Regions from separate parts of the Bifidobacterium intestinale genome, predicted to be linked through region 4. Evidence: riboswitches for the same ligand, from Rfam matches in the RefSeq annotation. Region 4 holds a riboswitch; each other region holds the start of a gene.
What was found. A riboswitch is a leader RNA that binds a small molecule or an ion and turns the genes downstream of it on or off. The one in region 4 is predicted to bind thiamine pyrophosphate.
Positions count from the first base shown of each region.

Region 1: another riboswitch for thiamine pyrophosphate. It lies ahead of thiM (hydroxyethylthiazole kinase); the one in region 4 lies ahead of tenA (thiaminase II).
Region 2: another riboswitch for thiamine pyrophosphate. It lies ahead of NBH13_RS01350 (solute carrier family 23 protein); the one in region 4 lies ahead of tenA (thiaminase II).
Region 3: another riboswitch for thiamine pyrophosphate. It lies ahead of thiC (phosphomethylpyrimidine synthase ThiC); the one in region 4 lies ahead of tenA (thiaminase II).

Region 1 is NZ_JAMOKR010000004.1:167,425-175,213, forward strand. It holds gene ftsZ (cell division protein FtsZ) at 1-605, opposite strand, end outside; gene dusB (tRNA dihydrouridine synthase DusB) at 780-2,009, opposite strand; gene NBH13_RS06665 (glycine--tRNA ligase) at 2,039-3,514, opposite strand; TPP riboswitch at 3,924-4,032, shown strand; gene thiM (hydroxyethylthiazole kinase) at 4,023-4,892, shown strand; gene thiD (bifunctional hydroxymethylpyrimidine kinase/phosphomethylpyrimidine kinase) at 5,008-5,850, shown strand; gene NBH13_RS06680 (thiamine-binding protein) at 5,918-6,283, shown strand; gene NBH13_RS06685 (LacI family DNA-binding transcriptional regulator) at 6,389-7,432, shown strand; gene NBH13_RS06690 (MFS transporter) at 7,723-7,789, shown strand, end outside.
Region 2 is NZ_JAMOKR010000001.1:322,540-330,328, forward strand. It holds gene gltB (glutamate synthase large subunit) at 1-495, opposite strand, end outside; TPP riboswitch at 722-823, shown strand; gene NBH13_RS01350 (solute carrier family 23 protein) at 889-2,238, shown strand; gene NBH13_RS01355 (LuxE/PaaK family acyltransferase) at 2,298-3,413, shown strand; gene NBH13_RS01360 (acyl-CoA reductase) at 3,410-4,912, shown strand; gene NBH13_RS01365 (SDR family oxidoreductase) at 4,928-5,725, shown strand; gene hemW (radical SAM family heme chaperone HemW) at 5,879-7,084, opposite strand; gene lepA (translation elongation factor 4) at 7,084-7,789, opposite strand, start outside.
Region 3 is NZ_JAMOKR010000001.1:288,749-296,537, forward strand. It holds gene NBH13_RS01220 (ABC transporter ATP-binding protein) at 1-241, opposite strand, end outside; gene NBH13_RS01225 (bifunctional ADP-dependent NAD(P)H-hydrate dehydratase/NAD(P)H-hydrate epimerase) at 335-2,116, shown strand; gene NBH13_RS01230 (HAD family hydrolase) at 2,210-2,845, shown strand; gene NBH13_RS01235 (SdpI family protein) at 3,100-3,876, opposite strand; gene NBH13_RS01240 (autorepressor SdpR family transcription factor) at 3,888-4,178, opposite strand; gene NBH13_RS01245 (sugar O-acetyltransferase) at 4,322-4,960, opposite strand; gene NBH13_RS01250 (GNAT family N-acetyltransferase) at 5,185-5,748, opposite strand; TPP riboswitch at 5,924-6,026, shown strand; gene thiC (phosphomethylpyrimidine synthase ThiC) at 6,229-7,789, shown strand, end outside.
Region 4 is NZ_JAMOKR010000001.1:73,820-81,608, reverse strand. It holds gene NBH13_RS00290 (ATP-binding cassette domain-containing protein) at 38-838, shown strand; gene NBH13_RS00285 (pyridoxal phosphate-dependent aminotransferase) at 918-2,081, opposite strand; gene ppgK (polyphosphate--glucose phosphotransferase) at 2,240-3,007, opposite strand; gene NBH13_RS00275 (glycosyltransferase family 2 protein) at 3,251-4,264, opposite strand; TPP riboswitch at 4,381-4,491, shown strand; gene tenA (thiaminase II) at 4,577-5,251, shown strand; gene NBH13_RS00265 (YhbY family RNA-binding protein) at 5,377-5,682, opposite strand; gene NBH13_RS00260 (hypothetical protein) at 5,714-5,899, opposite strand; gene NBH13_RS00255 (energy-coupling factor transporter ATPase) at 5,979-7,789, opposite strand, start outside.

The DNA of each region.
Region 1 (7,789 bases), on a different contig from region 4:
TCCGTGATGCCCTGCACACCTGCCAGCAATGCAGTGTCGGCGGTCTTGAATGCGTCGACGATACCAATGGTGCGATCGGAAAGCTCAAGCAGTCGATCGTTCGGAATCACAATCAGTGCATCGACTTCCTTGCGCAGATTCTCAATGCCAAGTGCTGCGGAAGCCGCACGCTGGGGACCTTCAAAGCCGAACGGACGGGTAACCACCGCAATGGTCAACGCACCCTGCTGGTGTGCGGCACGAGCTACGATCGGGCTTGCGCCGGTACCGGTGCCACCACCCTCACCGCAGGTCACGAACACCATATCGGCGCCCTTGAGCGATTCCTCGATATCAGACTGATGATCCTGAGCGGCTTTAGCGCCCTTCTCCGGGTCGGCACCGGCGCCAAGACCACGGCTGGTGGCATCGTTCAAGGAGATCTTGACATCAGCGTCGGAACGCATCAGATCCTTCGCGTCGGTATTGATCGCAATAAATTCAACACTTTGAAGACCCTCGGCAATCATGCGATTGACGGCATTACCGCCAGCTCCACCAACACCGACAACCTTGATATTCGTCTTGTCGTTGAAATTGTCAGTCTGGGCAATCTCGCTCACCATAGTCTCCTGTCACTCGCGTTTACGCACAACTTTATCGCAGACACGCCGTAATACGCGCGCTTTTCGCCGTGTGTAACGACGTTTTTTCACTTTTTATTGCTAACGTGTTCATTTCGCCTCAGATGTACCCTCTTTCGGCGCCCCACACGATTTAACCACATCAGCATGTCATGTTCAATAACTGGCATCCATAGGATCATCGCCGAACAGCGCCTGACGTTCATCATGCGTCGTTTCCCGTGATTCCAACCATCCGTAAGGCAAATGCACTTTCTTTGCGAAGCGCACGCGCCCCCTTGGCTTGTCGACCACTCGTTCGGGGAAACGGGTGTCGGGATCCAGCTTGCCTATTTCGGTTCTGACATCCTCAAGATTTTCACATTCCATGAAAGCGCGACGGGTGGAGCCTCCAACGGGGAATCCCTTGAGATACCACGCGATATGCTTACGCAGATCATGCACGGCCATCTGCTCGTCGCCATCATAAAATTCGGTCAACAGTTCCGCATGGCGTTCAACCACACGGCACACGTCTCCCAATGTAGGGTCGACACGCTTGTCGCTGCCGGCGAACGCGTTCTTGATATCGGCAAACAGCCACGGCCTGCCTTGACAGCCACGGCCGATCGCAACACCAGCGCAACCGGTTTCGGCAACCATGGCAAGCGCATCGTTCGCACCCCAAATGTCACCGTTGCCGAACACTGGAATATCTAGCGCTTCGACCAGTTCACCGATTCTGCTCCAGTCGGAATGCCCACCGTAATATTCGGCGGTGGTACGCGCATGCAGGGTAACGGCCCTGCAACCTTCCTCCTGCGCGATATGCCCGGCTTCAAGGAACGTCTCATGCTCGTGGTCGATGCCGACACGAATCTTCGCCGTAACAGGCACATTGGCCGCATCACAGACCTTGACCACGCGTTGGATAATCTCACGGAACAGATCCGTCTTCCACGGCAACGCCGAACCGCCGCCACGCCTGGTCACTTTGGGTACGGGGCATCCGAAATTCAGATCGACGTGGTCGGCCATGTTTTCGTCGATGACGATTTTCGCAGCCTGTTCCACGATTGCTGGATTCACGCCATACAGTTGCAGCGAGCGAATCTTCTCGCTTGGAGCGAAATGACACAACCGCAATGCTTTGGGATTGCGGGCAACCAACGCGCGCGCGGTGATCATTTCAGCTACGTACAGACCGTCAGGCCCGTAGCTTTCGCAAATCACGCGGAACGGCCAGTTGGTCACTCCCGCCATAGGCGAAAGCACCACCGGCGTCTCAACATGCACCGACCCTAAATCAACAGGCTTAATAACCGGAGGAACCGACGGCCTCACCGCGTCGGTACGCGGGTCGAGCACGTCGGATTCCTCGTAAGCAGTCACAATGCTATCTGGCATAAGAACGCTATGGTAACCAGTAACCAGTTTTAGTACAAGCCACCGGCTTCGGCGATCTTGACGGACTCAGGCCAAGCCTCGCCGCCCATCTCGACCGGTACCTGCGGGTAGCGCACATGCTTCTCGCCAATGCGTGCAGACACGTAATCGGCCACCTTGTCGAGTGCGACGCGCTCCTGCTGCATGGTGTCACGTTCACGAATGGTGACGGCCTGATCGTCGAGCGTATCGAAGTCGACGGTGATGCACAGCGGGGTGCCGATTTCGTCTTCGCGACGGTAGCGACGACCGATCGCACCGGCCTCGTCGTAGTCGATCATCCAATCGTGCTGACGCAGGTCGGCTGCCAGATCATGTGCCACGGTCTGCAGCTCCGGCTTCTTGCTCAACGGCAGCACTGCGGCCTTGACCGGAGCCAGGCGCGGATCAAGACGAAGCACGGTACGCTTGTCGACGCCGCCCTTGGTGTTCGGCGCCTCGTCAACGTCGTAAGCATCAACAAGGAAGGCCATGAGAGAGCGGGTCAGGCCTGCGGCCGGCTCGATGACGTACGGCACGTACTTTTCGCCGGTGGCCTGGTTGAAGTAGCTCAGGTCCTCGCCGGAATGCTTGGCATGTGCAGAAAGGTCGAAGTCAGTACGGTTGGCCACACCTTCGAGTTCACCCCAATCGGATCCTTGGAAGCCGAACTTGTATTCAATGTCGACGGTACGCTTCGAATAGTGGGCCAGCTTCTCCTTCGGATGCTCATAGTGGCGCAGGTTCTCCGGTTTCACGCCAAGATCGATGTACCACTGGGTGCGTGCGTCGATCCAGTACTGGTGCCATTCCTCATCGGTACCCGGAGCCACGAAGAATTCCATTTCCATCTGTTCGAACTCGCGGGTACGGAAGATGAAGTTGCCCGGGGTGATTTCATTACGGAAGGACTTGCCCATGTTGGCGATGCCGAACGGCGGCTTGGAACGAGAAGAGGTCATCACGTTCTTGAAGTCCACGAAAATGCCCTGCGCGGTTTCCGGACGCAGGTAGTGCAGCGAATTCTCGTCTTCGACCGGTCCGAGGTGGGTGCGCAGCATCATGTTGAAGTCGCGCGGTTCAGTCCAGTTGCCACGGGTGCCACAATCCGGGCACACAATATCCTTGAGACCGTTTTCCGGCAGCTTGTCGCCATGCTTTTCGGCATAGGATTCCTCAAGCTTATCCGCACGGTGGCGCTTGTGGCAGTTGAGGCATTCGATCAGCGGATCGTTGAACACGGACACGTGGCCGGAAGCCACCCACACAGCCGGCGGAAGAATAATGGACGTGTCAACGCCCACCACGTCGCCACGGGTGACGACCATGGAACGCCACCATTCGCGCTTGATATTGTCTTTCAGCGCAACGCCGAGCGGACCGTAATCCCACGCGGAACGGGTTCCACCGTAGATTTCACCGGCGGGGAAAACAAAGCCACGACGCTTGGCGAGGGATACGACTTCATCGAGTTTGGATACAGCCACAATGCACCTTCTGGTTTGAACGGTTTGGGGTCTTTACAAGCGCAAAGCCTACCTTCACGCGGTGACAGAACGCCACCCAATTGGGTCGTATCTCGCCTGCGTATGGCAGATTCCACATCTCGACATGAGGTTTCTCGCTTATATATGGTAGGTCAAATAGTCAAACCGGCCATTTTCACACCCCCGATATGGCTTTTCTTCGGAGAGGACTGCCATATATAAGCGAGAAGCCTCCGTACAAACCCCATACACATATTTACATATCCATGGTTTAGCAGAATCTAAACAACAATAACTATGTAATTATCTGCTGTTTAAGCTGGATCATAACCACAGATGTGAATCACCTCGAGCAAGGCATCCACGTCAGTAGTACAGTGTCAGGGCCTTTGTATAGGTTGGATACGTTATGTACATGCAGGGGGGCTTCCGACGAAAGTGGGAGCTGAGATAGGCGAATGCCTGACCCTTTGAACCTGTTGGTTAGGACCAACGTAGGGAGCAGACAATGAGCGATAACTCGTTTTCGGCAACGTTGCGTGAACAGATTGCACAGGCAGTCAACAACGTACGAACGACCACGCCTTTGGCGCAGTCGTTCACCAATTTCGTCACGATGAATCTTGTGGCCAACGCGCAGCTTGCCGCCGGAGGCACTGCCGCCATGAGCTTTCTACCGGACGATGTAATCGACACCGCGGAAATCGCAGGATCGAACTACATCAATGTGGGCACGTTGCTGCCGTTCTTCAAAGATGCGCTGCCGGAAATCGCCTACAAACTACACAAGAACGGCAAGACGTGGGTGCTTGACCCGGTCGCCGCGGGCATCGGAAAAACCCGTACCGCCGTTCTCGAATCGTTCCGCACCTATCCGCCGACCATCGTGCGCGGCAATGCGAGCGAGATCATCGCACTCGATGCGATGTGGGGTCTTGCACAAAACGATTCCACCGTTCCCGGCACGCGTCCGGCAGGCGCGGAGGCTGTGGACGAGGTCGATGCAGCTGTTGACGCAGCCAAACGAGTGGCTCGTCATCTTGCCAAACACTCCCCCACCGGTGCTGGTGCGGTGGCCGTTTCCGGAGCGGTCGATCTGGTGACCAACGGCGAGCATGTGTTCCGTCTGCCAGGCGGCAGCGCGATGATGACGAAGATCACCGGCGCCGGCTGCTCACTTGGCGGCGTTACCGCAACATACTTGGCCGTAGCGGAACCGTTGGTAGCTGCGATTTCCGCTTCACTGCTGTACAACAGGGCTTCCGAAATCGCCGAAGCGAAATCTTCAGGCCCGGGGTCCTTCCAAGTAGCGCTGCTTGACGCGCTTTGGAACGTCACAGCCGAGGAAGTCGCCGCCTCCGAAATCATCGTCGACTAGACTTTGCCGAACCCTGCACACTATGCGGCATGTTATGCAGGGTTCGGCAATTGCGTATGCGGAGTATTTCAAAACTTCAGATCACAAGTAAGCAAGAGCAAGTAAGGAGTCATTCATGACCAGCACATTGCCACCGGTATTGAGCATCGCGGGATCGGATTCCTCCGGTGGTGCCGGCATTCAGGCGGATTTGAAAACCATGATCGCCAATGGCGTGTTCGGCATGACCGCCATCGCTGCACTGACCGCGCAGAACACCACAGGCGTGACTATGGTCACGAACACTCCTCCGGAAATGCTCGCCGCGCAAATCGACGCAGTATTTGAAGATATTCCGCCGGTCGCCGTGAAGATTGGCATGGTGTCGAGCGTGGAGCTCATCAACGTGATCGCCGACCGTCTGATTGCGCATGGTGCCACGAATATTGTGCTTGATCCGGTAATGGTGGCAACGTCCGGCGCGAAGCTTATCGAAGATGACGCGATTGCGGCACTGACTTCCAAGCTGTTCCCGCTGGCCACCGTCATCACGCCGAATATGCCGGAAACCCAGGCGCTGTGCGAGCTGGCCGTCGAACAGGGTGCCGACGCGATCGACTACGAGAATGGCGAGAGCATCTCCAGCGAGAACGACATGGTGACTGCAGGCCATATGCTCGCCGGCCATTTCGGCTGCGCGGTGCTCGTCAAGGGCGGTCATGGTACGCAGGATGCCAGTGATGTGCTCGTTGAGCCGAACGGTAAAGTCACTTGGTTCCGCGCGCGTCGTATCAACAATCCGAACACGCATGGCACCGGATGCACGCTGTCTTCGGCGATCGCGTCGCATCTGGCGCTTGGCGAAACATTGCCGGAAGCCGTCGACAGGGCAAAACTGTATCTGACGGGAGCCCTGGAGGCACAGCTTGACCTCGGTCACGGATCCGGACCGATGGATCACGCTTGGAAATGGCGCTGACAGCCAAATTCGCACCATCCAATCCAAGCCATATCAAGTCGATAGGAACGCAACGAAAGGAACGAACATGACCCTTGATCGCAATGCGGAAAAGCAGGAAGTGCCGATCAATCCGGAAACAGGCAAGCCGTATATCAACACGCTTGCCGCAGTCGCCATTTCCCCCGCTGGAGCAAGCCCTGAAAAGTCCACGTACGTGGCGCAGGCGGTCGACGTGATCCGCCAATCCGGATTGCCGAGCGAAACCAACGCCATGTTCACCAACATCGAAGGCGATATCGACGACGTGCTCAAGGTGATTCGTGACGCCACCCTGAAGCTGGCTGGCCAAGGCTATCGCACCGACGTGGTGATCCGTCTCGATATTCGTCCGGGTTTCGAAGGTCAGATTCACGCCAAGCAGGCGCTTGTGGATGAAATCCTGTCGGAATAAATCCGGCAATAGACTGTTATATCGTCGTAAAAAAAAAATCGAAAAGCGCGTCATCTATAAGAAATGGCGCGCTTTTCTTATTGATTCAGGTATAGTGTAGCGATCATGACTACGATGAAGGAAATTGCCGAAGCGGCAGGGGTGTCCATTTCCACCGTTTCCTTGGTACTTAACGGCAGAGATGAGGGACGTGTGAAAGCCCCGTTGGCCGCACTCATACGTGAGAAGGCTGACGAACTCGGCTACACGGTCAATCCTCTGGCGCGCAGCCTACGCACTTGCCGCACACGAATTCTCGGCTTCATCAGCGAGGAAGTCGCCACCACCCCGTATGCAGGCGGCATCATTCTGGGTGCGCAGGATGCGGCAAGCACCTACGGGTATATGATCATCACGGTCAGCACCGATGGCAAGGCAAGCGAAGAGAATGAAATCGCCACATTGAAACGGTATGGCGTGGATGGTTTCTTCTATTCGAAGATGTCGAACCGCATTGCAACCGTGCCCGCATCCCTCGACGATTATCCGGTGGTGATGGTGGATGCCACCGATGCCGACAACCAGATCCCCAGCATCGAGCCAGACGAATTCCAAATCGCCTACGATGCCACAAAACGGCTGATTCAAGCCGATTGCGAGAGGATCGCCTATATCGGATGTTCGGAAAACATGATTGCGCAGGATGGTCGTTTTGCCGGATATCAGGCAGCGTTGCAGGATTCCGGTTTTACCTACGATCCTTCGTTGGTATGCAATGTACTCAATAATGGCCCGGCGTTGCGTGCCGTCGACAAGCTGTTCGACGAACGCAATCCCGACGGTTTCTTCTGCTTCAACGATGCGCGCGCGTGGTATGTGTACGAATGCGCGGCACGCCGTGGACTGACTGTCGGCAAGGATATTTCCATCGTTGGCGTCGACAACCACCGCGTGTTTGCCGAAACGCTGGAACCGCAGTTGACTACAGTGGAGCTGCCCCACTATGAGATGGGTTATTGGGCCGCCTGCAAGCTGATTTCGCTGATCGAACGCAAGCCCGTCGACTGCTCATTCTGGCCGAGCACCACCGCTACCCTACCACCGTTGGATTCGCCGATCCCCGCGAAAATTCATTGCGCGCTGATAGAAAAGGGTTCAGTCCGAAGCTGATTTCCTTGATTTGAGATCATGCAAGAAGGTCTTTCGACATGTCTGTTACGACACGCCGAAAGGCCTTCTTTTTTACACCCAGTTTCGACTTAATTTCAAGGCTTCTGAAAAACGTTGGAATTATTGACGTCAATCGATTGACGTCAATCGTTTGATGTATTATTATTTAACCATGTTCATCCACTTGGCATGGCAGCCGGGCGGATGACGGCACAACACAGTATCGGCACACAACCGAGATGCTGCACGGCAGCGGCATAAACAAAGAGAAATAGAGAAACAACAACAACATGACAAACAACACTCGATCTGCGTGGAAGAATCCTTCCTACCTGCAGAGCTCCTTCGGCATCTTCA
Region 2 (7,789 bases), 250 kb from region 4:
GCCGGCGAGCTGCCCTTCGGGGTCGGCCACGACCAGCGTCTTGAACGCGGGCATGCTGGCGAGCGCCTGCAGTCCGAGTCCGTCCGGGTTGGTGGGTACGACGCGCCATGCGAGTACTTCGAGGCCTTCTTCGCGCACGATTTTGGCGATGGCCTGTTCTTGTTGGCCGGAGGTGGCGATGTCTCGGTCGAGGAACGCGATGCCGGCGGCGTAGTGGCCTTCTTCGGGTAGTTCGACGCCTGCGGTGGCGCGCATGAATTCGTCGGGCATGCTCATGAGGATGCCCGCGCCGTCGCCGGTGTTTTCTTCGGCGCCGACCGCGCCACGGTGGTTGAGGTTGACGAGCACTTCAATGGCGTCGTCGACGATTTTGCGTTCGGGGCGCTTGTTGAGGGTGGTGACCATACCCACGCCGCAGGCGTCATGCTCGGCGCCGGGATCGTACATACCTTGGGAATCATGGATCGTGAGATCTAACGGGGTGTGGAAAGTCACCGAAACCACCTTCAATGTTTTTGGGCAAGAAAAGTCTTGCGGTTCTTTAATGCGCGGTTTAGAATAGCGCGCCTTTGTGTCGTGGATATTTCCGTGTCCATATAACGAATACCCAGAAAAGTCAAGGTACATTTTCTTGAGGAAATGTGGAGAATTCACAACGCACTGGGCTCTCATGCCAACTCATCCAAGTATCGACGCATGCCGTTATGCTGGTTGCCTGTCCGAATAGCACAGGGGGAGTCGATATGTGGCTGAGACGGGCTTTGCCCGGACCCTCATACCTGATCAGGGTAATGCCTGCGTAGGAATGTCACGAACAGTGCGCACATGCGTTCCCCTGTGTCGGCGATCATAGACTGGTCGCCCCCGTAAGGAAGAGAGGGAATTGGCATGTCTGCCATGTCGCAACCGTCCGTTCAGAGCGGATCCGATTCGAAGAAGCTCACTCCAAAGAACGTTTTGCTGGGCTTGCAGCATGTGTTGGTGTCTAATGTGTGGCTTGATCCGGTATTTGTGGCCGGTGCCATTGGGTTGCCGTTGGCCTTGTCTTCGAATATGGTGAACGCCATTTTCATCGTGTCCGGTTTGGTCACGTTGATTCAGGCCACGAAATTGGTGCGTCTGCCGATTGTGCAAGGTCCGTCTGCCGCGTTTGACGCGTTGATGATTGCCGCTGGTACCGCCGGTTCGTTGGCTGCGGCTGGCACGTCGATTTTTGTTAGTTCGCTGATTTTTCTGGTGTTGTGTCTGACTCGTGTGATTGAGAAGATGCGTTTTCTATTTGCGCCGATGGTTTCCGGCGTGATTATTTTTCTGGTGGGCGTTTCGCTGTCGAGTTTCACATTGAGTGAGTTTCTTGGCGGCGCTCCCGGCGATGACGAGTTCGCTGATCCGAAGACGCTGGCCGTGTCTGTGGTGACTTGCGTGTTGGTGGTGGTGCTTTCCCAGTTCGGCAAAGGCATGGTCAGGGCGCTTTCCTATTTGATTGCGCTGGTTGTCGGCACTTCGCTCTCCATAGTGTTTGGCATGGCGGATTTTTCCGGGGTTGCGTCCAAGCCTTGGTTCGGTCTTCCTCAGATCATGCCATATGGCGGTTTTGATTTTGATGCTGCGGTTTTTGTACCGTTCTTCATCGCATATATGGTTGCGATTATGGAAGCGCTTGGCGTGTATCAGGCGGCCAGCGAGATTCAAGGCGTCAAGCTTGAGGATCGCCAGGTTCGTTATGGTTTGTCCGGCGAAGCGGCTGGTTCCGCTATTTCTTCGCTGATCGGTGGCTTCACCACTACCGCATATCCACAGAATGTCGCTTTACTGAAGGTTACGGATGAGGGCAAGTCCCACACACGCGTGCCGGTGATCATCGCCGGTGTGGTGTTTGTGGCACTTGGTTTCGTGCCGAAAGCCGGCGCGATGTTGTCGCTGATTCCCTCCCCTGTAATCGGCGGCATTTTCCTTCCGGCTGCAGCGAGCCTGATCAGTACGGGCTTCAATACACTGCGCAAGGCAGAGCCGGACGACCGATCCCAAGTAGTCATCGGCTTGTCACTGCTGTTGGGTATCGCGTTGCCGAACGCATTGAGCGGTCTTGAGGGCGGCGCTCACGTGTTCTTCTCTAATTCGATTCTGGTCGGCGCGTTCTGCGTGGTGATTCTCAAAGCGTTGCTGATCGATTTGCCGAATCTAATCAATCGTCGCAAAACAGGCGTGGGCAACAACGGGGATCAGGCACAAGCTTGATTCATGGCCAACCGTTACCGAAATTCAACATAGGAAAGGAACATTGCATCATGACATCGATGTCGCTAAACACTGAAGCGCAGCAGGTCAAGGCAGATGTGCTTGAGTTCATCGAAAAATACGGATGCGAAACCGCGCCGGATGAGGCGTTCGACGCACTCGCACGACAGATTTTCGCTTTTCAGTACGCTCATAACATGCAGTATCACGCGTATTGCATGTCTCGCAGGGTGACTCCGCAGACGTTGTCCAGCTGGATGGATATTCCACCGATGCCGGTGGATGGGTTCAAGATGCTGACGCTCACTTCGGTTCCCGAGACGGAGTGCGAGGCCGTGTTTATGACCAGCGGCACCACGCATCCTGGCCAGCGTGGACGCAACTATCATCCTGATCTTGAGGTGTGGGACGCTTCGATGATCGGCCCGTTCCGTCATTTCATCATGCCGGACCGCGAGCGTATACGCATCGCAGTGCTCTCCCCCGCTTGGGAGATGAATCATAATGGTTCGTTGGCCCGTTATCTGACGCGTGCGGTGGAGCGGTGCGGTAGCGAGGGCAGCGGCTTCTTCTTCCATGAGGATGGCTTGGACTTCGCGGGCGTGGAGAGATTCCTCAATCAGGCGGTGGCCGATGGCGAGCCGGTGATGCTGATGGGTGCCTCGTCCGCATACCTGTATCTGCTTGACTATCTTGCCAAGCAGGGCAAGACCTATGCGTTGGCGAAGGATTCGCGTGTGTTCGATACCGGTGGATTCAAGAGCACAAAAACCGATATGACGGTCGATGACCTGTATGCGAGGTTCTCTGAAGTGTTCGGCGTCGCGCGCACGCACTGTGTGAACATGTATGGTATGACGGAGTTGAGTTCACAGATTTACGATCAGAATCTGCTGTCGTACTATACGGATGGCTCGTCGAATTATTTGAAGGCCACGCCGTCGTGGGTTCGTTCCGTGTTTCTCGATCCGGCGACCCTCATGCCTGTTCCCGACGGCAAGCAGGGTGTGATCGCGCATTACGATTTGGCGAATTGGAATTCCTGCCTGGCGATTTTGACGGAGGATCTTGGCGTGCGCACCGCTTCCGGTTACGAACTCAATGGTCGTGCGAAGGGTGCGGAGGCACGTGGCTGCTCCATCGCCGTCGATGAGGTGATGGCGGCGAACGCATGAGCGTCATCGATGTTTTCCATGCGCCGCGCGGTTTCGTGTTTCAGGATTTCGAAACGCGCGACATCATCACCGATCATGGTGAGGTCACGTTACGATATCCGGTGCTCACTGCGGAGATAATCCGTGATTTGTGCGGGACGGTACGTCGTAATCGGCTGCAGGCACTGTCGGCATATTCCGTCGAACGCATTGTGGATGTTATCGGTAAGGCTGTGGCATTGTGGACGGATCCCGATTATGAGGGACGTCTGCTTGCCGAATCGTTGATTCCCTCCATTACCGGCTATGATCCGACGATGACGCGCATCGAGTTGAAACGTTACATGCGCATGTTCCGTAGACGCGAGCTGTTGCGTTTTCTCGACGATGAGCTGTCGAGCCCGCGCATGCTGGATGAATACCGTCCGAACAAGTCCGGCGGATACACGCGCCTGTACGGACCGGATCTGACGTTCCACGTGTTCTCCAGCAATGTTCCCGGCATTCCTGTGTGGAGCATGACCATGAGTTTGCTGACGAAAAGCGCGATCATCGGCAAATCCTCGTTCGACGAGCCGCTGATGCCCGTGCTCTTCGCGCGCTCCTTGGCGCAAATCGATCCGGATCTTGCTGACGCTTTGGCCGTGGTGCCATGGCGCGGCGGCACTGTGGAACTTGAAGACATGGCGATCGGCGAAGCGAACGCCGTGATCGCCTACGGTTCTTCGCACACCACCGAAGCCATCCGTCCACGTGTCGGCGCCGGCAAACCGTTCCTCAGCTATGGTGCTCGCATTGGCTTCTCACTGATTGGCCGCGAAGCATTGCGCGCGGACACGCATGTGCAGACCGTGCACCGCATGGCCGTGGACGTGGCCACCTACGACCAACAAAGCTGTTTGGCGCCGCAAACCATCTTCGTGGAACGAGGCGGAGCCATCTCCCCCGCGCAAACCGCCGAACTGCTTGCCCGCGAACTCGACTCGCAGCAGCACAAATATCCAAGATCCACCCCCTCCGATGAAGAATCGCTCGCCATACGCAGAGCGCGTTCAGAAACCGAAATGAAGGCGCTGTTCATGGCGGCACCGGCATCAGACGGTTCCGTGGCCCAAAGCAACCTACAGGCGCCGTTCGTCATCGAATCGCCGCAAGGCACCAACTGGACCGTACTCTACTTCCCCAATACCGACAGTCTCACCTCATTGGCGACCCCACTCAACCGCACCATCAACCTCGTCGCCGTGGACCAGCTCGAAAACGCGCTGCCAACGTTGAAACCATATCGCGTTTGGCTGCAAACCTGCGCGATCGCCGCCAGCTCATCCAGACTGTTCACGCTTGCGCAGCACGTGGGCGAATACGGCATCGATCGCATCTGTCCCATCGGCGAAATGAACCGTGCGAAATCCGGATGGCACCACGATGGCGGATTCAACATCCTCGATCTTGTCAGAGCCGTCGACATCGAACGCAACACCGACCGTTATTCCGACACCTTCGACATCGACTACGAATAATCCCAAGGAAACCCCATGAACCAGCAACCCACAAGTCGACCGCTCACCGGCAAAACAGCCATCGTCACCGGAGCAAGCCGAGGCATCGGCGCCGCAATCGCACTAAGACTCGCGCAACTCGGCGCCAACGTGACCATCGACTACCTAAGCAACAACGAACGCGCGCAACAGACCATGCAACATATCGAACACGACGCCGCAGCGCAAGGACGCATCATCGTATGCAAGGCAGACGTGACCGACCTAGACCAAGTCAACGAACTCACGCAAACCACAGCCAACACTTTCGGCAGCATCGACATCCTCATCAACAACGCACTCAGTCACTACTCGTTCGACCCGCGCAACCGCAGTACCTTCGACAACACCGGCTGGAACGACTATGCAATCCAACTCGAAGGATGCCTCAAAGGCACCTACAACACCTGCACAGCCACACTGCCATACATGCGACGCCAATCATGGGGACGTATCGTCAACATCTCCAGCAACCTCGTCGACAGCCCCATCGTCCCCTACCACGACTACATAGCCGCCAAAGGCGCACTCATCGGGCTCACACGCTCGCTGGCGCAGGAAGCCGGCGCGTGGGGCATCACGGTGAATGCCATCGCCGCAGGTCTGACCGTAGGCACGGATTCAAGCCGCGCCACTACTGAAGATATTCGCGAACATATCATCGAACAGACGCCTTTGGGACGGCTCGCCACCGCCGACGACATCGCAGGGGGCGTAGCGATGCTGGTGGGTGAGGATGCGCGTTTCATCACCGGACAGACATTGCATGTCGATGGCGGACTCACGATGCGCTGATTGTGAACATCCGGCGACAGCCTCGTTCGAGGCGCTATGCCATCGGGCCTCGAATGCAACAACCTGCATCCGAGGCCCGTTTCAATCTGCACACTGTATCCGCCCATACCAAGATGGGCCATCTAAAACCAATTCGTCAGAGGATTATCGGCATTACAACGAGCAGGCGTCGAAGAAACGCTCGATGATGGTGTCGTTGAGCAGGCGTCCGGTTCGGGTTGGAATCACACGTCCGTCACGGATCACGATAAGACCTTCGTCTTCCATGGGTTGGATGCGAGCCATATCAGCCGTGTTTCCAAGGCGGCTCAAATCAAGGCCTTCACGCATGCGCAGACCAAGCATGATGATTTCTTCGAGGTTCTCCTCTTTGGAGATTCGTTCACTTCCCGACCATGGCACATCGCCGGCGTTGATAGCCTGCCCCCACATGCGTGGATGTGCGATATCCCAGCTGCGCAAACCCGAAGTTTTGACTGTTTCGGTTTTTTCCTCCGGCGCAGACTGTTCGACACCCAGCACATTGCCATAGTGGCTGTGCGCACCCGGTCCGAGTCCGGCCCAGTCGACATTGCGCCAGTAGCCAAGATTATGTTGCGATTCATAGCCGGGGCGTGCCCAATTGCTGATCTCGTACCATTCAAGACCGGCCGCTCCCAACAGATCGTCGGCGATCTCATATTTGGTTGCCTCATCGTCGTCATCGGGTGTGGGCAATGTTCCCGCAGCGATCTGACGGCCCATTTTCGTATTCGGAGCAACCGTCAACGCATATGCCGAAATATGGTTGACGCCTAAATCAATCGCCGTGCGTACGGAAGTCCTCCAATCGTCAAGGCTCTCCCCCGGTGCGCCGTAGATCAAATCGACGCTGGATCGCATGCCTGCGGCATTCGCGGCCGCAACCCCTGCCGCAACATTGGCTGGGGTATGGGTACGGTCCAAAGTTTTCAGCACGCTTGGCACGGCCGACTGCATACCGAAGGAAATACGGTTGAAGCCGCCGTCCGCGAGTTCCTTCACATAATCGGCGTTCACCGTGTCCGGATTCGCTTCGGTGGTGATTTCCGCATTCTCGGCAATGCTCCACGTATCGCGCACTGCATTCAACATAGCCACCAGATCCGAGGCTTTCAGAATCGTGGGCGTGCCACCGCCGAAGAAGACGGTGGCCGCTTCCGGTTCGTCAATGCCGTGCGAGCTCTGCCAATCGCGAACGATCGACATTTCTCGAATCACCATGTTGGCGTAGTTGCCGCGCGATGCGCCCGCTCCCATATCGACGGCGGTATACGTGTTGAAATCACAGTACCCACAGCGACGCATGCAGAACGGTACGTGAATGTAGACTTCGAACATCAGCCTTCGGTCTTCTGGGCTGCACGAATCTTGTCTTTGGTATCACGGTCATTGCCGGCATCTCCGGTCGACAATGCGGCGATGAACGCCTCCTGCGGCACCTCGACATGGCCGAGCATCTTCATGCGTTTCTTGCCGGCCTTCTGCTTTTCGAGCAGCTTGCGCTTACGGGAAATGTCGCCGCCATAGCACTTGGCAAGCACGTCCTTACGCAAGGCGCGAATGTTCTCGCGCGCGATGATGCGGGAGCCGATGGCGGCCTGAATCGGGATTTCGAACTGCTGGCGAGGGATGAGCTCACGCAGCTTCTTCGTCATCATCACACCGTAGGAATACGCCTTATCCTTATGCACGATGGCGCTGAACGCATCGACCTTCTCGCCCTGGATGAGAATGTCAACCTTCACCAGATCGGCGGACTGTTCGCCGTCCTCATGGTAGTCCAGCGACGCGTAACCCTTGGTGCGGCTCTTCAACTGGTCGAAGAAGTCGAATACGATTTCGGCCAGCGGAATTCGATAATGCATTTCCACACGGTCGGCGGAAATGTATTCCATGGTGCCCATTTGGCCACGATGGTCCTGGCACAGGTCCATGACGGCGCCGATGAATTCCTTCGGCGTGATGATGTCGGCGGCAACCATCGGTTCGACGATCTGCTTGATCTTGCCGTCGGGGAATTCGCTCGGATTGGTCACACGATGC
Region 3 (7,789 bases), 210 kb from region 4:
CCGTCAACTGTTTCGGAGAGTAGTTGGAAATGTCACGCCCGTCGATGACCACTCTGCCCTCGGAATTTGTGTCCATGCCGCCTAGAATGTTCAGCACCGTCGACTTGCCTGCGCCCGAAGCGCCCAGAATAATGGCCAATTCGCCTTTCTCAATGCCGAAGTTCACATCGTCATTCGCGGTAATGGTGGTGGAACCCATTTGGTAACGCTTGTAACTGTGCTGCATTTCGATATATGCCATATCAGCCTCCATTCCACGCCGAAAAACCCTTGACTCCCAATATTACGACTACAGTAGGGATTGTTGCTCATAAACGACGAGGAAGGGAACGTTATGGACATCGCCGATGACGCCGACCGTTTGCAGACACTACTGTACAGCGCTTACGACTCCGATACCGTGCGCGAGCTGGAACGTCCGCTGCTTGACGACGGCGTGCCTCTGATGCGCATGGCCGCTTCGGCGGCGGCCCACGTGACCATGACACTGCTCGACGACGAGGATCTCGCCGTCGAGGATGCTCGCGTGACCCTGCTGGTAGGCGCGGGAGACAATGGCGGAGACGGCCTGTATGCCGGCGCGGAATTGGCAAACGAAGGCGCGCACGTCACTGCGATCGCCGTGGGTCGCTCCCTGCACGAGGAGGCTCTCAGCGCGTTTGTGCACGCCGGAGGCCGCGTTCTCGCACTCGACCCAGCCGCGGAAATACCCGGATGCGCCACGGGTTTTTCCGCGGGCGAAGCCGGAGAACGACTGCAGGCCGCCGTCGAATACGCCCAAGGATCCCATGTAATCATCGACGCGATGGCCGGCATCGGCGTAAGCGGCGCATTGCGTGGCATCGCAGGCACCATCGCATCCTCCTTGGGATTCGACGGCGAACTTCCCGACAAGCCCGCCCTGCCGAACAATGAACCCTCCTCCGACCTACCGCTTGTTGTGGCGATCGACACGCCGTCCGGCGTTGGTGTGAATGACGGTTCGCTGCCGGGACCATATATCCCAGCCGATGCGACAGTAACGTTCGGTGCGATGAAGCCGTGCGCGATGGTGCCGCCCGCCTCATACGCATGCGGACGGCTCACCTTGGTCGATTTCGGTTTCGATATTGATGATTGCGTTCCCGCAACCGAAATGACGGACGGTGATTTCGTAACGGATTCAATCCGTCTGCCGCAGCTTTCGGACGGCAAATATTCACGTGGAGTAGTCGGATTGGTGACAGGTTCCGCACGTTACCCAGGTGCGGCCGTGTTGTCTTCCACTGCCGCGGCGCGCACCAATACGGGCATGGTACGTTATCTTGGCCCACAGCGCACGCAAGATATGGTTCTTTCCTCGTTGCCTGAAGCTGTGATCGGCAAGGGACGCGTACAATCATGGGTGGTTGGCTCCGGCGTTCCCACAGGTGATGACGAAGCCGCCGATGCCGACATCCAGCGCGAAACCATAGCCGCGCTGCTGAAGCACTATGCGTTGCCTCAAGAAGTCGACTCCGAAGACGGTGACGACGCCAAGCATGCAAACGCATTGGATATGCCGCCAATCGTGGTGGATGCCGGAGCATTGGACCTGCTACCGAACAAGGTGCCGGCTCAGGTGGTCGTCACCCCGCACGTCGGAGAGCTGGCCCGCATGCTGACCCGGCTGGACGAAAACGAAGTCGGTGTCGACAAGGTACGGGCACAGCCGCTTGCCTGCGCCCGTAAACTCCATGAGCTGACCGGCGCGACCGTATTGCTGAAGGGCGCGGTGACCATGGTGGTAGGCACGGATGGCAAAAGCAATGAGCGTGTGATTCTTTCCGGTCGCGCACCGGCATGGATGTCTACCGCAGGATCGGGTGACGTGCTCGCCGGCATGTTGGGAGCCCTGCTCGCACAGCAGGACGACATGCTTGCCGAGGATCCGGCATTGGTTCCCGAAGTCGTGGCTGCCGGCGCCTACGTGCATGGTCTTGCGGGAGCGATCGCATCGCAATCCGAACAGCGTGGATGGCATCGTCCGCAAATCTATGGTCATTCCAAAAAACAGCATTTCGGAGAAATCGGCCATCCGATCATCGCCAGCGATATTATCCGTGGTATTCAGCCTGCATTTTTACAATTACTTTAATTGTGTAACAAATTTACTGAACACCAGCCCCAACGTCGGTGACTTTGCGCTACACTGACGTTGCCGATCCATATTTTTGCAGGAAGGATTTTCATGACCTCCCCCAGTGCCAACGTCACCGATGTGGTCTTTGATTTTTGCGGCGTGCTCATTGACTGGCAGACGCGCGCATGCCTTGAAGGCAGGTACCCTCAGGTAGTTGTGGACCGTATTTGCGCGGATAATGATCCGTGCGGTTTTTACGATTATGAGGATCGCATGGACCATGGCGAAGATTTCGAAGACATTTATCCCGACGTGGTACGCGAGCAGGGTGAGGAGATCGCCGAGATCTTCCGCGATTACATCGAACGCTACGACGATGCGCTCCCCCGCATGATTCCGAATATGGAACAGCTGCTGCGTGATTTAAAGGCTGCAGGCTACGGAGTGTGGGGGTTGACGAATTGGTCGCATGAGACGTTCCATTTCGCCTTCGAGCGTTTCCCCCAGCTGGGCGAGCTGCTGCAGGGCACGATCGTGTCTGGCGTGGAAAAGATGCACAAGCCGAATGCCGACATCTACGAACTGGCGCTGAACCGTTTCAATCTTAAGCCGGAATCCAGCGTGTTCTTCGACGACACCGCGAAGAATGTCACTGGAGCGCAGGCTGTGGGCATGCATGCATTCCAGTTCGTCGATGCCGATCAGGCGCGTCGTGATCTGAAATCCTTGGGCATGAATTTCTGACTGTTTCAAAACGAACACCTGAATTAGCAAAAAGGCCGGGCCGCACACATGTGAACCGCACCCCGATTGTTGGACTGAAGAAATTCAGATTCGATGACCGAAGGTGCGGTTTCATTATGTGTGACGGTTGCAGGAAGCATTACGGCGGCGAGTCCGACGCGTACATCGCGCACTGGAACATCAGACGGCGTCGGGAAAAGCTCGGGGACGCACCCCGGAGGAGTTCCGAAGAGCGTCTCAGTATTGCTTTGGCGTTACTGCGAATTCCGGCTACGGCGGAACAGCAGATAGCTGTACGCAGAAGGAACGAGCGCTGCGCCAACCGCTATCGTCGCAATAATTGCGGCCATGAGCACGTCGCTCACAGGCACGACAGAGCTGACGACGCCCGCTACGACCAATAACACTCCCAACACCATGAAAGAGATGCCACCTACACGCTGCGTGCGTTTCCAATTGGTTTCATCAGCCAAAGCCCAAGGCGTTCTGACGCCGAAGGTGTAATTCTGGCGCATGCGCGGAAGGTAATTTCCCACGCCGACGAACAACGCTCCCAGCACCACGCAAACGATAAGCCCAACAGGACCACCGGTAGCTGGGATCACGCCGAATGCGGTGGCTTCGGTGAACCATGTGATGCCGCACATGATGAGCGTGAACGCGATGACGAATCCACGATACAGTCCGCTGGCCTTCATGTAGCTTTCTCCCTTGGGATCCATCTTCGGGATGATGAGGAAAAGTCCCAAGCACAGTAACGGCAATATATCAAGAATCAACGTTATGGCTCTCGGACCGTAGCCATTGACCGAACCGTCGGCACCCCAATGAATCGGCACGTTTTCGGGAAGTCGACTGTAGCAAGCAAGATGTGCGGCAACATTGACCAAGCACAGCACAACAAGTGCAATGCACACGTTGCGGCTGATTGGAGCGATCTTCTCCCTCGAATCATTCTTATTCACGCTTTCAGCATTGTTGATGTTGTTATCGAAAGCTTTTTTGGAATCATCCAGATTGTTCCCGCACATAAGATTCTCCTTTATTGACCGTCCGTTTGCTTATTGTTTTCATTGCCGTCCATGAACCCCATGAACCATCCGATCAGATCCTGCATCACCGTGGTGTTGAGACTGTAGATGATGTTTTGCCCGTGCCGTTCGTCGGTTACCAGTTCCGCGGTTTTCAGCGTGGTCAGATGGTGGCTGATCGATGGTTTGCTCATGTTGAATTGTTCCGCGAGCTCACCGGCCGTCATGTCACGTTCGCGCAGCAATTCCAAAATGCGCCGTCGCGTGGGATCGGAGAGCGCTTTGAACCCCTCTCCTGCCATGCATTCCTCCTTTACGATACTGAATATTTAGATATTTTCTTATTTAGACAATTATCTAAATATATGCTCCGGACATACATATTCACGCCCGCGCGTTTACCACGGTTGACGAATCATAAGTTCATGAAGGAGGACGATGATGTCTATGCAACCGAATGCCGCTGATCGTAGGGCGGGTTAATCATGCGGTCACGCCAATAGTAGACGTCATCATGTTCGCCGATTTCGCGATACACCTTGCACGGCTGGCCGAATGCGACCACGTTGGCGGGAATGTCTTTGGTAACCAGCGAACATGCACCAATCACCGAATTATCGCCAATAGTGACGCCAGGAAGTACGGTAACGTTGGCACCCAACCACACATTGCGGCCGATGGTGACCGGCAGAGAATACTGTGTGATCTTCTCGCGCAGGTCAGGACGAATCGGATGGCCGGTGGTAACGATAGTGCAGTTCGGGCCGATCATGGTATGTTCGCCGATATGCACTTCACCATCATCAACCAACGTGAGGTTGAAATTGGCGTAAGCATATGCACCAAAATACGTGTTGCATCCCCAATTGGCATGCAACGGCGGTTCGATATAGGCGTCCTCGCCGAATTCGCCAAGCAGTTGGCGTGCAATTTCGATACGTTGCGTCATTTGACTGGGGCGGGTCGCGTTAAAGTCGTACAGTAGTTCCATCTGTTCCTGCTGCGCTTTGATCATCTCTTCGTCATCGCAGGCATAGATCAATCCGGAATTCATAGTGTCAAGCACTCGTTGCGGCACAGTCATGGCAGCCTCCTTGCAGTCATTCACACTCGTTGCGATTATATACGAACTCAACGCAACTCATGCCGTGATTCCGCATGCCTTTCGCAATCCTCTGCACAATCATCGTCTGCGGCTAGCGAAATATTTCGCATGTTCGGCGGTGTGACCGTAAGTGCCATTGAACTCCCAATCACCACATCAAAACATCGCCAGTTAACCTGTTGCAGCCTTGGCTTCCGACACGATCAGCGGGCAGCCAAAATTTGCCAACGTGATTTGGTAAGGATATTCACATGCTCGACACGCACCTCATGCATAAGAGGCACCGACACCTCATCGCACGTGTGATGATAGACAAAACCAACCTTTTCCTGCACCCGCTTCGACTTCAGATTGCCATCATAATAACCGCACCAAATCGCACTCATACCAAGATCAACAAAACCATGACGGATAATCTCCCTAGCTGCCTCCGGCATATAACCCCTCCCCCAGAAAGGCTTGCCCAACCAGTAACCCAACTCACACTCATCATCACGATCCGTCATACCCGTATGACCATTAAGCTTTAACTCAATCGAGCCAATGGGGTTATTGCTGCCGCGCTCGCAAATCGCGCAGCATTCCTTGCCATTGAGCACATGACGAATCGTATTGAGACTTTCTTCTTTCGATCGGTGTGCGGGCCAGCCCGCGATAGGTCCGATATCCGGATCTTTCGCATAGACGTACAAGCTTTCCGCATCTGTTTCAGTCCAAGCCCTCAATGTCAGCCGTTCCGTCTCCAACATGTAGTCAACCTCTTTCATACGCAATGCATTGAACTGAGGTATAGCTTAGCCTGCAAGGAGAGTTTTGCCATGAGATGCGCGGTGGGGCGTGATACGGATGAAGACGATGCATGCGAAAGTGACGACGGGTCTGACTCACCTATGGGCTTCGGCGAAAGGCTACGTCCAGTGCAGGGCGTAGGTTCGTAGCCAACACCTAAAGCAGGGGGGCTCCTCAACGGAGCTGAGATAGGCGAATGCCTGACCCTTTGAACCTGTTGGTTAACACCATCGTAGGGAGCGAAGAATGAGCGTCATCGTGCACACGCATTTCCAGCGTCAATCGGCATCCGTAAAAGTCAACGCAACAGACGCGTCGGCAAAACAACCTGCATCGCGAAATCATCAAGCGTAATTTCGCTTTCTATCCCGTGTATCCAAGAATACGAGGCATGTCAGCGTATCCATTTACTGACGGAATCAAATTTTCCCAACCCAAAACAGCATAATCAAGGGGGAATCATGAACAATTATCCGTATGCGTCGATGCGAGACAGCTTCGACCTGAGCGCCTATTTTGTGGTAGGCCCACAGGATTGCAAAGGTCGACCGATCACCGACGTCATCGATGACGCATTGCGCGGGGGCGCAAGCTTTATCCAACTGCGCGCCAAAGACGCCGACGCGAAGGACCTTACCGACATGGCGCGTGATATCGCGCAAATCATCGAAGACAACAACAAGTCAGATTCCGTGGCATTCGTGATCGACGACCGCGTGGATGTGGTCTGGCAGGCCCGCAGCAAAGGCATCAAGGTTGACGGCGTGCACATCGGACAGACCGATATGGAACCGCGTGAAGCCCGCACGCTGCTCGGCGAAGACGCCATCGTGGGATTGTCGGCGGAGACAGAAAGCCTGGTCAGACTCATCAACGAATTGCCCAATGGCTGCATCGACTATATCGGTGCGGCGCCGCTGCATGTTTCCGTCACCAAGCCGGAAGCGTCCGTAGGCGGCAATGACGGTTCCGGTCGCACGCTTGACAAAGAGCAGATCAACACCATTTGTTCAGCCAGTGGTTTTCCGGTAGTGGTAGGCGGTGGCGTGACCGCAGATGATATGGAAATGCTGGCGCGTTCAAAGGCGGCAGGCTGGTTCGTGGTGTCCGCGATTGCAGGAGCCGATGATCCGGAAGCCACAACCCGCGATATGGTAACGCGTTGGAAAGCCGTACGTGGCGACACGAAGCACGGATACGCACCGCGCATGAAAGCCCAGAACACAGCGGAAATCAGCCCTAGCAACGCAGCCGACGGCGCATCCGGTGAAAAGAAGTTCACCAATGCGAAGGAAGCCAAGGCCGCATCCAAGCTCGCCAAGCAGCAGCGCGTCGACATTGCCGCACGCGATTCCAAACAGCGCGACAAAGCGCATATCCGCAAAACCACGCCGGTACATTTCGAAAACGAATTCGGCTCCTACGATCTGGAAGTGCCATACACCGAAATCAAACTGTCTGACACTCCTGGCGTCGGACCGAACGCGCCATTCAAGGACTACAACACCGAAGGACCGAAATGCGATCCGAAAGAGGGACTCGCTCCCCTGCGTTTGGATTGGATTCTTGACCGCGGTGACGTCGAAGAATACGAGGGACGTCGACGCAATCTGGAAGATGACGGCAAACGCGCCATCAAGCGTGGCAAGGCTTCCAAGGAATGGCGCGGCCGCCAGCATAAGCCGATGAAGGCCAAGGATCATCCGGTGACGCAAATGTGGTACGCGCGCCACAACATCATCACGCCGGAAATGCGCTATGTAGCGGAACGCGAGCATTGCAGCGTGGAACTGGTGCGCAGCGAACTGGCCGCAGGACGTGCCGTCATGCCTTGCAATATCAACCATCCTGAGGCTGAGCCCATGATCATCGGCTCGAAGTTCCTTACCAAGCTCAACGCCAATATGGGCAATTCGGCGGTCACTTCGTCTATTGACGAGGAGGTGGAGAAGCTCACGTGGGCCACCAAGTGGGGTGCTGACACCGTAATGGATCTGTCTACCGGCAACGACATTCACA
Region 4 (7,789 bases):
TATGTGGCGGGTTCGGCACGCCCGTAGAATGGGCAGCATGGGTTTTTTCGATTCGTTGTTCTCATCCAAGCGTCCCGAAGTGGCGCATGATGTCACGTTCACACTCGACCAGGCTGGCCACACGTATGAGGATGGCAATGTCGGTTTGAAGCCGACGTCGTTGACGATCACTCCGGAAAGCAAGCGTGTGGCCGTGATCGGGTTGAATGGTTCTGGTAAGACCACGCTATTGCAGTTGTTGGATGGCGCGTTGACAGCGACGTCCGGTTCGGTACGCATCGGCGCGAATGGCGTTGTATGCGATCCGTCGGTGAAGCGTGATCTGAAACGTATCGAGTCGATGATCGGTCGTGTTCGCCGCGAGGAGATTCCGAACAGTTATTACAAGGCGGATTCCATTCGTGAGGCGATTGATGAGCCGTTGAAGAAGCATAAGGTGCCGGAAAGCGAACGTCAGGCGATTATCGGCAATCTGTTCGCGCATTTTGATTTGGCTGCGGTCGCGCGCAAGCCTGCTTCCGCGTTGGATAGCGAGAAGCGCCATCTGCTGGCGATCGCTTCCGCATTGAGCTTCTCTCCCGCGGTGATTGTTGCCGACGAGCCGACCAAGGGTTTGGATGAGGTGGCGTCCGCGCATGTGGCGAAGGCCTTGTTCAGTTACGACAAGCAAGTGGTGTTCGCCACGCATGACACGGAACTGATCACTCGTGCGGAATATGCGATCGACCGCACACTGGTGGTCGACGACCATCAGGTTGTGTTCGACGGTGATCCACATGAGGCTGTCGCCTTTTACACAGATCTCATCCGAGCCAAATACGAGGCTTCCAAAGCCTGATTCATATTCCGATCGATCGTATTGTCCGAATGGCGTCGTTGTGCCGCTTTTGGCGTTAATTGCGGCACAACGGCACGATTCAAGCGATCATTGTGTTGACGGTGTCAAGCACCACTTGCACATTATGCCGGAATTCGTCGGATTCCGGCAGTAGCGAAATCGCAAGATAGCCGTTCGACGTCATATCAAAGAAGTAACCGGGTTGGCCTGAAATTCCATGGCGTTCGATCATGTCCAATACCAACTCGTTCTCGTCAAGTACGCTCGGCACGCGCAACAGCACGTTCCATCCGCCCTCGGCACGCAACACACTGACCATGCCGTTTTCGTCGGCGTCCAGCATGGCATGCAATGCGGTGAGATTGGCTTGCACGCGGTTTTTTATGCGCGTAGTCTGCGCTGGAGCCGTCTGCAGCATGAGGGGAATCTGTTTGGCGATGATTTCGCTCATCGGCAGATAGTCGTCGGCGATCACGTCGAGCCGGCGCTTGGCTTCTTCCACCTCTCCTGCCGGACCGGACACTTGGATCCAACCGACTTTGGCATGCGGCGCAGCCAAAGTTTTCGAAAACCCGTCCAATGCGAAAGTCAACGCACCCTTCTCCCCCGCAAGACGCGCGTTGCCGTCGAACGGTTCCAGATCGTAATCGTAGAACACTTCGTCGGCAATGATGGCCACCTCATGGTCGTGGCAAAGCCGCACGATGGCTTCACGTTCCGATGGTTTGACATATGAGCCAGTCGGATTATTGGGGTTAATGAGCACCAGTGCTCGGATACGTTCGCCTTCTTCACTTTCGAGTGCTTCGCGAAGCTCGGCCACGTCGATATACCAGGATCCGTCGAATCGCTGCTGGTATTCGATCATGTCGATGCATTCGAGTCGTGCAATCGATTCGATGAGCGGATAGCCGGGTTTCGGCGCGAGCACGGCATCGCCGGCATCGCACAGGAGCTTGATCAGCCACGAGTACGCTTCGGACGTTGAGCTCAGTATGTACAGGTCTTCGACGGCAACATCATTGCCTTGCCCTTGAAGGAATGCGGCCAGCGCTTCGCGCGCATACTGTTGGCCGCGTGGCTCGGCGCCGTATATGTCTGGCAGAAATTCCGGCGCGAGCGCATGCTTGGTTGGATTGGAGTCGTTGAGTTTGCCGAGCGTGATGCCGTTTGTTTTGGCTTCCGCTTCCGCTTTGGCGATGAAATTGGGCTCGCTGATATCGACTCTGGAGGAAAAACGCATGGTCTCCACCATACTCCTTGGGTTGCGCAAGTCGTTGCGTCAAGCAAGATGGTATGCTTTCGCCTCACAATCATTAATGAAATGGCGAGAGCCGCCCGACGATGAAATCGGACGGCTCTCGCTTATATGAAGGTTGGGAACCTTAATGGTTCACGGAATCACTTCTGCTTGGTGCTTGCGTAGTACGCGGCACCGATGATGCCAGCCTCATTGTGCAACTTGGCTGCAACGATCGGGGTCTTGATGTCGATGTACGGCAGGAACTTCTCGGACACGCGGGACACGCCGCCGCCGACGACGAACAGCTGCGGATCCAAGTAGAACTCCATCAGGGAATAGTACTTGGTCAGTCGCTTGGCCCACTTCTTGTAGCCCATATCAAGCTTTTCACGGATGGAGGATGCCGCATACTTTTCGGCGTCGCCCTTGCCCTTGAGCAGTTCCAGATGCCCAAGCTCGGTGTTCGGAATGAGTTCGCCGTTGAAGATTAGCGCGGTGCCGATACCGGTGCCCAGCGTGGTGGCGACAACCAGACCGTCCTGGCCCTTGGCTGCGCCGAACTGCTGTTCGGCAAGGCCGGCTGCGTCAGCGTCGTTCACCACGGTGACCGGACGGCCGCAAGCTTCGGAGAACACTTCGGTGACGTCCACGCCGACCCAGGACTGGTCCAGATTGGCCATGTAGCCGAGCTTCTCACCCACGTGGATCGGAGCCGGGAAGGCGATGCCAACCGGAGCGGATTCGGGAACCTCGAAATGCTCGAGCTGCTGGCGAACGATTTCACCAACGGCCTTCGGGGTGGAAACTTCCGGGGTAAGGATCTTCAGACGCGGTTCGGCAAACTCGCCCTTTTCGAGGTTAACCGGGGCTGCCTTAATGCCAGAGCCACCAATGTCAACGCCAAACGCCTGTGCAGTTTCAATCATCTTCGACCTCTCCTATCAAGGTACATAGTGGGTGTTATCGAACCGGTAAGCGCCATAGTAACTCGCCCCATGCCCCAAAACGCGCCGGAAAAGCACAAATGGTGAATACGATTGCATAATTTTTCGCAATGAAATGATTTATTCTGCAACTTTTTTTCTGCAAACGATTCGCCCCATGTCAATTCAACGCATCGACATGGGGCGAATAGTAAGAAAATGACCGTCTGAAAACGGTGCGACCCATCACTTGAGCGGCGGCATCGGCTTCCAATCCGGATCATGCAGCAGCTTGCGAGAATCCCACCAACCCTTGGCGATCTGCACCAAGCCGGTCTTCACATGCTCTCGGTCCACCATCACCAGACGGATGACTTCCTTGGCGGCGGTCAGCAGCGTACCCAGACCGAACATCAGCGGACGGTAATCGCCGAACGCCATGAAATAGCGCGCCATGTAGCCTCGGTTACGCATGATGTGGTAACGGTTCATGTCGGAGGTGGAGTTGAGCTGGCGTACGCCGGCGATATCCCAATTGCCGATTTCACGAGTGCGGCGCAGAATCACGTCGGGCACCACGATCGGGTTGGTGACTTTGCTGGCGCGATAGCCGTACATCGTGTCGTCCCAGTAGATGAAGAAACGCGGATCCGGCAAGCCGATCTGTTCGACGATGTTGCGGCGGAATAGCCCTCCTTCGAAACATAGGGTATCCATCACGCGGTAGCCGGGGCGTCCGAATGCGGCCGGAGCGATCGGATTGGGGATGCCGAGGGGAATGATGAAATCGTATTGCCAGTAGAACGGACCGCCATCATAGTCGTATCGACTGCCCTGGATCACATCATGACTGCCGGTCCACTTGGCGAGTCGTTCGATGGCTTCAGGCATCACGGCCACATCGTCGTCCATCACCCAGAACCATTCGGCTCCCAGCTCATATGCCTTCTTCACACCCGCGGAGAAGCCGCCTGCGCCGCCGAGGTTGTCGGATTGCGGCGCGTACACCACGCGACTTTCGTTGCCCGACTGGTCGGCGATGGTATTGCCCCACTGCGCGGTGACCGCTTCACGGAAATCGTCGACCATGCCTTGGGTCACGTCGCTGTGCTCGTTGTCCACGACGATGATGCGCCACGGCGCCACAGTGAGTTTTTCGATGGACTCGAACAGGGTGGCGAGCAGCTGCTGACGCTTGTACGTCACCACGACGATAGCCAGCTTTCCGATGGTGTTCTTCGCAACTTGCTTTTCAGTCATGCGTTCCATTCTTGCACTCGCCCTCAACCGAACATCGACGGCGTTCGCATCGTGCGGCACGATTCCATTCTGCGAACAGGTCCTTGCACATTTCGGGCGGCTTTGCCATAATGTACGGCGTAATGCAGGGGAACCCGTGTTTGTCGGGTTGAGATGGGCCAAGTGAGGTCTGAACCCTTTGAACCTGATGGCTAACACCAGCGTAGGGAGGCATGTCTAGTGACTGCTGTGACATCAAAAACCGATTTCGATTATGCGTTCGACGCCACCAAAGGCATCCAACGCAACAATCTTCCGCCGTTCGCGCAGCGCATGCGCAAGGCCGCTGACCTGGTTTGGGAGGAAGGCTACCAGCAGCCGTTCATCCGCGAGCTTGGCGAAGGTACACTGCAACGCGAACGTTTCGCCTTCTATCTGCTGCAGGATTTTCGTTATGTGAACGATTACGCCAGAGTGCACGCTCTGGGATTGGCTAAAACCACCGACCCTGAAATCATGGCGTTCATGCTCAAGGTGCAAAACGGCGCCCTGCAGGTGGAGACCGAAGTGCACCGTTCCTACTTGGCCAGCTATGGCATCACCGAAGAGCAGATGAACAATGTACGTCAGTCGGCCTTCGCGCGCGCCTACACGTCGAATATCCTTTCCATCGCCTACGGCAAGGACATTCTCGACATTCTTGTGGCCGTGCTGCCGTGCGCCTGGGTGTATGCGGATTATGGCTACCGTCTTGCCGCCGAGTTTGCCGACACGCTTGACGACAATCCGTACAAAAGCTGGGTCGACATGTATAAGACCGACGAATTCTGGCAGGATTCCGTATGGCTGCTCGATCATATCGAAAAGCTGGTAGCCGACGTGAGCGAGGAGCGCAAGCGCGAGCTGATTGACATTTTCGTGACCGGCGTGGAGAACGAGTACATGTTCTGGGCCAGCGCGTACGACATGCAGTACACGTGGAAGTCCGAATGGAATCAGGAGCGCTGACACCGCTCCATCGCATGTCTTCTTGACTTCCGATTGTTTATTTTCATTGCAATAGGGCGGATGCCTTCTGATTGGTTTTCAGAAAGCACCCGCCCTGTTATGTTTGGTCGCGTCAGTTTCCCGCTTTATTCGCGTACGAGACGAATATGCTCCACGTCATCGCGGTGGGAGCGGCGATAGAGCACGAAACGGTTGCCGATAACCTGTACGAGTTCCGCATTCAGTTCTTCGGCCAACCCCTCGCCTGCTTCCTTAGCCGTCAGTCCGGATCCATCGAGCACAGAGCATTTGATGAGCTCACGCTTTTCGATGGTCTCGTCCGCCTGCTTGATGGCGTTTTCGCTCAAATCGTTCTTGCCGACCTGGATGAGCGGATTGAGCTTGGTGGCCAGGCCGCGCAACTGCTTGACCTGCTTCTTGGTTAATGCCATAACTTGTTCCATTCCTATCTATGATGCTTGCTTAAGAGTAGCGTGAGGGCAGTAAAACCTTGCATATCACTCCTCCCGCGCCTTTGATGGCGTTCACACCGTTTTCGATGTTCCTGCGCGTGTTCAGACGTGCTTCTTCGGCGATTTCGTTTTCCAATGCGATCAATGGAGTGCCATGCCCGTCCGGGATGGCCAGCAGTGTCCCCGACGCGGGCATACGCGGTCCCGCCATCTTCCCCGCTGCAATTACGTCAAGCAATGCGACGCTCTCATAGCGGTACACCAGTGGATAATGCTCAGCATAGTCCAGCGATCAGAGCCAACGCGGCAATGTACGACACACCCACACCGACTACGGCGATGTCACGTTTGGCGATCCGCATGATTCGCCAGTGCGTGCGCATGATGCCTTCCTCGTAACATCGTGCGTCGAGTGCAAGGCTGAGATTATCGGCATGGCGTATCGCTCCTGCGAATACCGGAATGATAATGGCGGTCATCGCTTTGATCCGCTGCACGAATGTTCCCGTTTCAATGCTGCCGCCTCGGACTGATTGCGCATCCACAATGGCTTTCGCTTCGCTTCCCAACGTGGGCAGGAACCGCAATGCGAGGCTCATCACCAACGCGATCTCCTGCGCATGCATGCCTAATTTTGCGAAAGGTTTGAGCAACGCTTCGAATGCGTCGGTGATGGCCGTGGGCGTGGTGGTGGCAAGGAATACCGCTCCGACGATAATGACCACGACGAATCTGCAGGCGTACAGTATGGCGATACGCACACCGTCGTCGGTGATTGGAATCGGCCCGATGTTCGTAAGAACGTTGCCGGATCGGACGAAGAATATATTGAGCAGTCCGCAGAACACGAACAATGCGAGGAACACGTGAACCGATTTGAACAGTTGTTTCACGCCGATGCCTGATATCGCAACGATCATGCCGGTCAGCAGTGCGGCCACAAGCAACTGCCAGAAGGATCTGATGGCGAACGCGGAGAACATGATCGCCAACGCACTCACCATCTTCACGCGCGGGTCAAGCCGTTCCATAAAACTGCGGTTTTCACGGACGTCTCCCTTTGCACGTCCGGAGTCAATCGCGTGCGGATTCTTCGAACCTGCCGTTTCGGAAGTGCCATTGGCTTCGATATTTCGAGTAGCGACATTACCGTTTTGTCTGCGATCAAGCGCGATCACTCGATCTGCGAGCACGTCGATTTCCGTTTGTGAATGGGAAATGATGAGTACGGTGACGCCTTGTGCGTGGAGGGTTTGGATGAGATCGTGCACGCGGGTTGTAGCCGCCTCGTCAAGTCCTGCGGTCGGCTCGTCCATAATAAGGATCTGCGGTTGGCATGCGATGACGCCCGCTATGGCGGCAAGTCGTTGTTGTCCGCCGGAAAGGTCGAATGGCGAACGATCGGCAAGATGCTCGATATGCAGCAGCGTCATGGCTTGATTGACGCGTTCGGATACCTGCGTTTCGTCAAGATGTTGGTTGCGTGGTCCGTAGGCGATATCCTCGGCTACGGTTTCGGCGAAAAGCTGACGTTCGGGATGTTGCATGACGTAGCCGATGGTGGCGTGCAGTTTCTCACGGTCCGCACGTTTGAGCGACTGCATATTGCCGTTGGTGCGTTGGCGTGCGACAGGAATGGTATTGATGGTGATGTTGCCGGATTGCGGCTGGTCAAGCGCGCAGAGAAGACGCGCGAGGGTGGTTTTGCCTGCACCGTTATGCCCTGTGATGGCCACGGTTTCGCCCGCATTGATGGTTATGGAAAGCTTATCGAGCACAGGCTTGTTACTGTTTGGATATTGGTATGTCAGATTACGGATTTCAATGATTGGTACAGCCGATGCTGGCTTTGATGCGCCATTTGCGATATTGGATTTGGCAATTGGGTTGTCTTCTTGCGCTGTGTCTGATTCGTCCATTTCCGGAATACTTGCAGTATCACCGTGAGCGCTTTGCACGATACTCCCGTTATCTAGGCGAATGATGCGGTCAGCATTGGCGAATTCGTCACGATGGTGGGTGACGAGAATGATGGTTGTGCCGTGCTGCTGCAATTCGTCAAGAATATGCATGATGTCGGCGCGGC